Regions from separate parts of the Gordonia sp. UBA7860 genome, predicted to be linked through region 1. Evidence: riboswitches for the same ligand, from Rfam matches in the RefSeq annotation. Region 1 holds a riboswitch; the other holds the start of a gene.
What was found. Region 1 has a riboswitch for cyclic di-AMP ahead of B3T59_RS16985 (transglycosylase family protein). Riboswitches for the same ligand answer to the same signal wherever they lie in the genome.
Positions count from the first base shown of each region.

Region 2: it holds a riboswitch for cyclic di-AMP, as region 1 does, so the genes downstream of both, B3T59_RS19815 (NlpC/P60 family protein) here and B3T59_RS16985 (transglycosylase family protein) in region 1, are expected to answer to the same signal.

Region 1 covers NZ_DLSO01000137.1:10,124-14,156, reverse strand. The annotation lists gene B3T59_RS17010 (helicase-associated domain-containing protein) at 1-251, opposite strand, end outside; gene B3T59_RS17005 (hypothetical protein) at 320-523, shown strand; gene moaC (cyclic pyranopterin monophosphate synthase MoaC) at 542-1,060, shown strand; gene B3T59_RS16995 (MogA/MoaB family molybdenum cofactor biosynthesis protein) at 1,053-1,565, shown strand; gene B3T59_RS16990 (molybdenum cofactor biosynthesis protein MoaE) at 1,562-2,005, shown strand; gene B3T59_RS16985 (transglycosylase family protein) at 2,125-2,772, opposite strand; cyclic di-AMP (ydaO/yuaA leader) riboswitch at 2,780-2,958, opposite strand; gene B3T59_RS16980 (MoaD/ThiS family protein) at 3,218-3,466, opposite strand; gene moaA (GTP 3',8-cyclase MoaA) at 3,475-4,033, opposite strand, start outside.
Region 2 covers NZ_DLSO01000158.1:22,484-26,516, forward strand. The annotation lists gene B3T59_RS19810 (DEDD exonuclease domain-containing protein) at 1-1,592, opposite strand, end outside; cyclic di-AMP (ydaO/yuaA leader) riboswitch at 2,222-2,406, shown strand; gene B3T59_RS19815 (NlpC/P60 family protein) at 2,423-3,124, shown strand; gene B3T59_RS19820 (C40 family peptidase) at 3,388-4,033, shown strand, end outside.

The DNA.
Region 1 (4,033 bases):
GGTACCCGCGCGACGCCGGGCCCGGTGGAGAGCGCGATGAACTGCTCGATCACCGCCATCGTCAGCAGATCCAGTTCCTCACCGACGAGTGCGATCGACGCCGCGGCGAGCGCGCGTTGGGCGAGTACCGAGGTTCCCTGTGGCGGCGGAGAGGCGAGGTCGGGACGAAGCGACAGCAGATCGCGCAGGTCGTCGTCTGTGCGCGCGGCCAGATCGTCGGCCAGGCCGATCCGCTGGTCGTCCGTGCTCATTCGATCAAGTCTAGTGGTCCGACGAAAACGGCAGGCGAGTCGTCGGACAGCGGGCGGCGTGGCACAATATGCGCGTGGCTGAGAAGGAAAAGAAGAATCACTACGTCGACAACGGCTGGCCTCGTCATGACGACGGCAGCGTCCCCGACCACGCGGTCTCGGAGTTCGCGGCGGAGATCCCCGGCGCACTCTCGCCGTTCGGCGATGCCGAGTTCCCGCTGCCTGCCGACAAGGTCAACTACGTCCAACCGAAGACCGTCGTCAACCGCTGACGACGTGACGTCGACCTGATGCCTCCCCGGCACGCGAGCGGTCCAGACGAGTCGTCGAACCCTTCTCGTCTGTCGCACCTCGACTCGACGGGTGCTGCGCGGATGGTCGACGTCGGCGACAAGACCACGACGCGACGACGCGCTGTCGCCGCGGGCACTTTTCACACGACCACCGAGGTCATCGACCTCCTGCGCGAGTCCGCGCTGCCCAAGGGCGATGTCTTGGCCACCGCTCGTATCGCAGGGATCATGGCGGCCAAACGTACCGACGCGCTCATCCCGCTGTGTCATCAGTTGGCGCTGTCGGCGGTCGACGTCGACTTCACCGTCGCCGACGATCACATCGACATCGTGGCCACCGTCGAGACCGCCGGGAAGACCGGCGTCGAGATGGAAGCGCTCACGGCAGTCGCGATCGCAGGACTCACCCTGCACGACATGACCAAGGCCGTCGATCGACGCGCCAGCACCGGCGAGATCCGACTGCTCGAGAAATCGGGCGGAAGGTCGGGAACCTGGACGCGCGAAGATGCCTGACGAGAAGATACCTGACGAGAAACCCGTGGCCCGCGTCGTCGTGGCATCGACACGTGCGAGCCGCGGCCTCTATCTCGACAAGAGCGGCCCGATCATCGCGCAGTGGCTCACCTCACGCGGATTCGTCGTCGATGAGGTCGACGTCGTCGCCGACGGTGCGCCGGTCGGCGACGCGATTCGCGCCGGGATCTACGCATCCGACGCCCTCGTGATCACCACGGGCGGAACCGGCCTCAGCCCGACCGACCGCACCCCGGAGGAGACCCGAGCACTGCTCGACGTCGAGATCCCCGGACTCGCCGACGCGATTCGCACGTCGGGACTCCCGGCGGTGCCGACGGCGGTCCTCTCCCGCGGCGTCGCAGGTGTCGCGGGCCGCACGCTCGTCATCAACCTGCCCGGATCGACCGGTGGAGTCCGCGACGGCCTCGACGTACTCGACGGCGTCCTCGACCACGCGCTCGACCAGATCCGCGGCGGCGATCACCCGCGGAGCGACGCATGACCGTGCGTGTCGTCAAGGCCGATCTCGCCGCCGATCCCATCGACCTCCCGTCTCATGAACAACTCGTCGCCGACGCCGCTGCAGGCACCGCCGGCGCGATCGTCGGCTTCGCGGGCGCAGTGCGCAACCACGACGGAGATCACGCGTCTGCGGTCACCACGCTCTGGTACTCGTCGCATCCGAGCGCACCTGCGGTGCTCGCCGAGGTGGTCGACGAGGTGTCGGCGTCTGTTGCGGGAGTGCGCGCGGTGGCGGTGTCGCACCGCGTGGGCGAGCTCGACGTGGGCGACGTGGCTTTCGTCGTCGCCGTGGCCGCCGACCATCGGGCGCCTGCATTCGAACTGTGCGCACGGCTCGTCGACGAGGTGAAGGCCCGTCTGCCGGTGTGGAAGCACCAGTTGTTCGCCGACGGCTCAGACGAATGGGTCGGCTCGGCCTGAAACTCGGCCTAAACGACCAGAGAATTGGAAAAGGACCCCGCACGGCCGTTATGGCGTCGTGCGGGGCCCTTTGTCTCGGGGTCCGGCAGTCATCACTGCCGGGACGCGGGCGAGATCGCTCAGGGGAGCGGAATCAGGCCCTTGTTCTGGTTGTAGAGCTTCAGCTGATCCGGCGTGAGCTGGTAGCCACTGTCCTTGGCTGCCTTCCAGAGGTTCTTCACCTCGGGGCTGACCTTGGCGTCGTCGAGCGCGCCGTCGACCTGACTCTTGACGTCGTCGGTGCTCTTGGCCTCGGGGGTCTTCTCCAGCGGGGTCTGCGGCTGCGCCTCGGGCTTCAGCTCAGGCTTGGGGGCCTGCAGCGGCTTGGGCGAGTCGGTGGGAGCGGTCCGCGGGGTCGAGCCCGACAGTCCGGTGCCGCACACCGGCCATGCACCCTTGCCCTGCGTTGCCAGCACGCGCTCTGCAACGGCGATCTGCTGCTCCTTGGAGGCCTGGTCGGCGCTCGGTGCGTACGCGGTGCCACCGTTGGCAGCCCAGGTGCTCGGGCTGAACTGCAGTCCGCCCTGGTAGCCGTTTCCGGTGTTGATCGCCCAGTTGCCCCCGGACTCGCACTGTGCGACCTGGTCCCACTCGGAGTCGGCGGCTGCGTGTGCTGAACCGGTGCCGAGCAGAGCGGCTCCGCCGCCGAGCACTGCGCCGGTGAGCGCGACCTTCGCGAAGGTCTTGGTGGTCGTGTTGGTCGTCGACTTGCGATGACGTCCGGCCATGAGTTGTCTATCCTCTCTCCACGCGCCTACGAAGTCAGCTGTCGGGTTCGAACGAGAGGTTGCTCGGTCCGTGGTCGCCGTGGCGGCCGGTGGACTTAACCCCAAGGGCATCCGTGCGGATGTCCGTATCTCCATCGGAGATGTTGGGTCCCCCGTCCTCGTTCCTGAGTTTGTTGTTCGTCATTCGATCGGGGGAACGAGGCTTGGCGCGCCCGGTCGAATGTTGTGTTCTTTTGGCTGTCCTGTGATCTCCCCGGAGGAGACTGTTCGTACAGTACGACGTCTGCGCCGCCGAATCACCCTCGTCCGCAACTTGTTTTTTGGGCTGTGAGTGGGACTTTGGGCCCAAATTCCCCGTCACCCCTGCTCAACCCGAAGATGGTCGGTTCGTGTCCATCCCGTTATCGCTCTGTTATGTGACTAAGGTCACAGGGGTTCGGACGCGTCAGCCGCCGGCAAACGGGGGCAGAACGTCGATGGTCGCGCAGTCGCCGAGGGGTGCCGTGCGGTCGCACAGGGCGATCGCGTCCCGCAGATACGAGCACCGGGCGAGCACGGGCGTGAGCGCGGGGTGGCCGGCGCTCAGGGCGCGTTCGAGGTCGCCGAGCGTGGCGTCGGCAGGCACATCGATCTCGGTCAGGTCGACACCCGCGGCGGCACGCGCAGCCGCGAAGAACCGAACGGTCAGCGTCATCGGTTCGCTCACCCTCCGATGGCCGACATCGGGCGGTCGGGTTGACGAAACTCCGTGGTATTCACCGCATGTCCCGCGGCCTTGTGCCACATGTCACCTCGCCAGCGCCGCGCGATCTCGGCGTCGAGGGCGCTGGCGGTGAGTCCACCGCGCAGGGCGGGCATCAACGACGTCTCGGCGTCGGCGAACAAACAGTTGCGCAGTGCGCCGTCGGCGGTCAGTCGGGTGCGGTCGCAGTCACCGCAGAACGGCCGCGTCACCGACGCGATCACCCCGACGCGGGCAGTCTGTCCCGTCGGGTCGGTGTGCCCCCGCACGAGCCACGTGGCCGCCGGCGCCCCGCCGCGTGGGCGGGGGTCGGGGTCGAGATCGAAGGTTCGACGCAGCGTCGCGAGGATCTCGTCGGCCGTGAGCATCGCGCCGCGATCCCACCGGTGATCGGCGTCGAGCGGCATCTGTTCGATGATGCGGAGTTGGTAGCCCTCGTCGAGGCAGAAGCGCAACAGCGCAGGCAGGCCCGCGAGGTCGTCACGGCTGGGTACGACGGCGTTGACCTTGACCGGCTGG
Region 2 (4,033 bases), on a different contig from region 1:
AGCGCCGCGACGACCGGCATCGGTGCGTGTCCCCGGGGAGCGGTGCCCGCCGCAGCGAGGCGTCCGTGCCGAATGACCGCCAACTCCCAGCCGCCTGCGCCGTCCGAGCGTGCCACGACCAGCTCGGTGATCGCGCAGAGGGAACTCAGACGCTGACTCCGTGCGAGATGATCGATGGTTGCGGCCATCCGGTCCCGATGGCGCGCGGCGGTCTCGTACATCTGGGCTCCGGCGACCACGTCGAGCCGGTGTGAGAGCCGCGTGAGGATGGTGTCGGATCGACCGAGCAGCAGATCGACGACGGATGTGACCGCGGGTAGGTAGTCGGGAAGCGTCTGGGGGCGTGTCGAGGCGGCGGCACATCCACCGACGACTTGACCGCCGTCGTCGGGGAGGCGACACCAATGATGGCTGGCGGTCGCGCCGAGACGGGTTGTGCAGGTGCGCAACCCTGCAGCGTGAGCGATGAGGTCGGCGATCGCGGTCGCCGTGGAGCGCTTACCGATCGGCCCGATGCCCACCTCTCCCGGGGTGCGGGCGATACGCAGCCGCGCGAACCGCTCGTTACTCAGCGTCACCCACCAGCCGCGGTGGGGTTGTGTCGAGCGTCGGTTGTACGCGGGGGCGTGCGCGGCGAGCAATCGGAGCTCGCGAACTCCCGCCTCTAGCGCGTGCGCGCACTCGACGTGATCGACGCGTTCGGCAAGCATCACCATCTCACCGATCCTGCGTCGGGGATCGGCTCCCGAGAAATAGGACCTCACACGTCGACGTAGATCCGATGCCGTGCCGACGTAGAGGACCTCGTCGCTCGGCCCGCGGAACAGATAGACGCCCGGGCGCGCGGGGATGCGGTCGGCCAGATGCCGCTTGGCGCGCAGTCGGGGATCGGTGCGGGGCAGGTAGCGGGTGAGTTCGCGATAGCTCTGCACGCCCTGATTCCCGACGCGCTCGAGGAGATGGTGAAAGACCTCGACGGTCGCGCGGGCGTCGTCGAGGGCGCGGTGCGTGGGGCGGACGGTGACGTCGAACAGATCGGCCAGGGCTGACAGGCGCACCGTCGGCGCCTCGTCGCGTCCGAGGATGCGTCGGGCCATGGTGACCGTGCACAGCGTTGCGCTGAACGGCCACTGCAGGTGTAGGCGCAGGGCGTTCTGCCGCAGGAACGACATGTCGAACCGGGCGTTGTGGGCGACGAGAATCGATCCGCGCGCGAATTCGATGAACGACGGCAAGACCTCGTCGATACACGGTGCGTCGTAGACCATCGCCTCGGTGATCCCGGTCAGCGCCACGATCTGCGGGGGAATCGGTAGTCCCGGATCGACGAGAGTCGCGAACTCGCCGAGTACCTCACCGCCGCGGATCTTCACCGCGCCGATCTCGGTGATGCGGTCGTTCGTCGCACTGCCGCCGGTGGTCTCGAGGTCGACCACGACGAGCGTGGTGTCGAACAGGGACCGATCGGAGAACTCGTTGTCGAGAGCGTTCTCGACATCAGAGCCCTCGAGGTCGGAGCTCGCGAGGTCAGAGAACGAGAGCTGGTCACCAAAGGACGTCACGTCGCGAACAGTAGTTCGAACCACCGACATCGATGGTTCGTTGCTGGTGAGGCAGGTGTCCCGGATGTGGCGACTTGCCCTCGGCCACCTGTAGGCGCGCCATCTGCTCGACGCGGTCGACCGGACTTGTCGGTGGGGGTGCCTAGTCTCGCCGTCAGAAGGAGTCAGTGGTGCGCGATGCCGGCGGGAGGAGGGGAAGCCTCCCGACGGCATGCGCATCCCCGAGGATTTCACCCCACTGAGACGGAGATCACATCATGGACATCGATTGCAGCACCTGCCCCGGTCGCGACCACGCATGCGACGGCTGTGTGATGACAGTGCTTTTCGGCCCGCTGAACAGCCAGGATGCCGCCGCTGGCGTACGGCGCGGATGGAAGAGAGAGGCCCGAGATAACGACGCCGAGATCCATGCCGCCATCGATACATTCACGCATGCTGCAATGGCCTCCAACGCCGATGCACGATCTGCAAGAGCAAGCATCTGTGCAGTTCAAGCGGCCAATTCGTCGTCTGGATCGCCTACATTGCGTGCTGGCTGAGGTGCGGGGGTCGAACACGCTGTTTGTCGGTTAGTGGACAGACACGCATCCGGTTTCGTAACCTTTCCGAGACCTTTGCGAAGCGTCCCGCTCCAACAGGAGAGGTTCGCGGGGGTCACCGCTCAATCGCCAAGGCTATGAATCTTGGCGTACCGGGGAACCACTCATTTTTTCGGAGCTTTCCGAATGGGGGTGAATCGCGCTCTCGATCCGGGTGCTCGCACTCGAATCGCATGCGCGTAGGGCCATTTCTTCCGGCCCGAACCCGACAGCTAACCCGGTCGGCGGTAGAGGGAGAACAAAAGGAGAACACCCTTCGTGGCCAAACATCGTTTGGAACAGCCCGACCGCGGCAAGGTTGCAAAGAAGGCGGTAATCGCCGGGTCGATCACCTTCGGCTCGCTTGCCGCTGCCGCAGGTCCCGCTCTGGCAGCGCCGGTCACCGTGCCCAATGTCGGCACGTTCGAGCTTCCGGGCGTCGACACCAAGCAGATTCCGGCACAGTTCCAGCAGCAGAAGGCGCCGGTCGTCAAGAAGCAGGACGTCGCGAAGGCACCCGACGCCACGGTCGAGATCCCCAACGTCGGCAAGTTCACGCTTCCGGGCATCAGCGACAACCAGATCCCGCAGCAACTGCGCCCGCGCGGCGGAGCTCCGCTGCTCGCGCCGACGCAGACCGCCGGTGAGAAGGCCGTGCGCGCTGCCGAGACCAAGATCGGCTCGCCCTACTCTTACGGTGCCTCCGGCCCCAATGCCTTCGATTGCTCGGGCCTCACCAGCTGGGCATTCCGTCAGGCGGGTCTGACGATTCCGCGCGACAGCTATGGACAGCTCGGCGGCGGCACCGCGGTTGCCTCGCTCGCCGACGCGAAGCCGGGCGACATCCTGGTGTTCAACGGTGGCGGACACGTTGGCCTCTACATCGGCAACGGACAGTTCATCCACGCATCGACCTACGGCGTCCCCGTGAAGAAGGACGTCGTGAAGAATTGGAGTCTGGTCGGTATCCGTCGCTACTGAGCGGCGAGATCGATCGAGTTCGTGAGGTCGGGCAGATCACGCAGGAACGCGTGATCTGCCCGATCCGTAGTCGCTGCCCGCGACACTCACGTTAGGGTGGAGCGCGGCGTTCGGGCCTCCTCTGCGGAGATCCGAGGCTGCAGGCGGTGAGGGGAGTGAACACAGAAGTGGTTGCGGGATCGCAGGCAATGACGCATCGATCGCGAGCGGTATACGTCGTTGTCGTGACAGCGGTGATCATCGCTGTTGCACAAGTCTTTTCGATGGCGACAGCAGGTCCGTCGAACGCGGAACCGACTCGCACACCCGACCAGCTCCTCGCCCAGTACAAGAAATTGAGCACCGACGCCGAGAAGTCGTCGGAGGCGATGCACAACGCTCAGATCGAGTACGACAAGCAGCGTGGCATCGTCACAGCGGCTCGTAAAGACTCGGCCGAGGCCCAGAAGAGTCTCGAGACCTCGCGCAAAACGCTCAGCTCATATCAGAAGCGCGTCGACACCATCGTGCGCGCCAGCTACAAGGGTGCGCGGGTCAACCGTCTCTATGCGGTGCTGGTCAGCGACTCGCCACAGTCATTGCTCGACCAGATGTCGGGCCTCGAGGTGATCTCCCGTCAGGCGTCGGCTGATCTCAAGGGGCTCAAGAAGGCACGCGCCCAGATGGCCGCAGCGAAGGCGAAGTCCGACCGCACCGCCGCAGAGGCGACGACTGCCGTCTCCGCTGCCGAGCGTGTGCGCGGCGACCTCCAGGCCAAGCAGGCAAACCTGCAGCTGCAGGCGGTCCAGGTGCGTGCCGTGTACGAGTCGATGACCGGCAAGCAACTCGGCGCACTTCGCGGCCCCAAGTTCGACTTCGATCCCCGGGCGGTGCCGAAGGGAACGTCCGCCGCGCTCGCTGCCGTGCAGG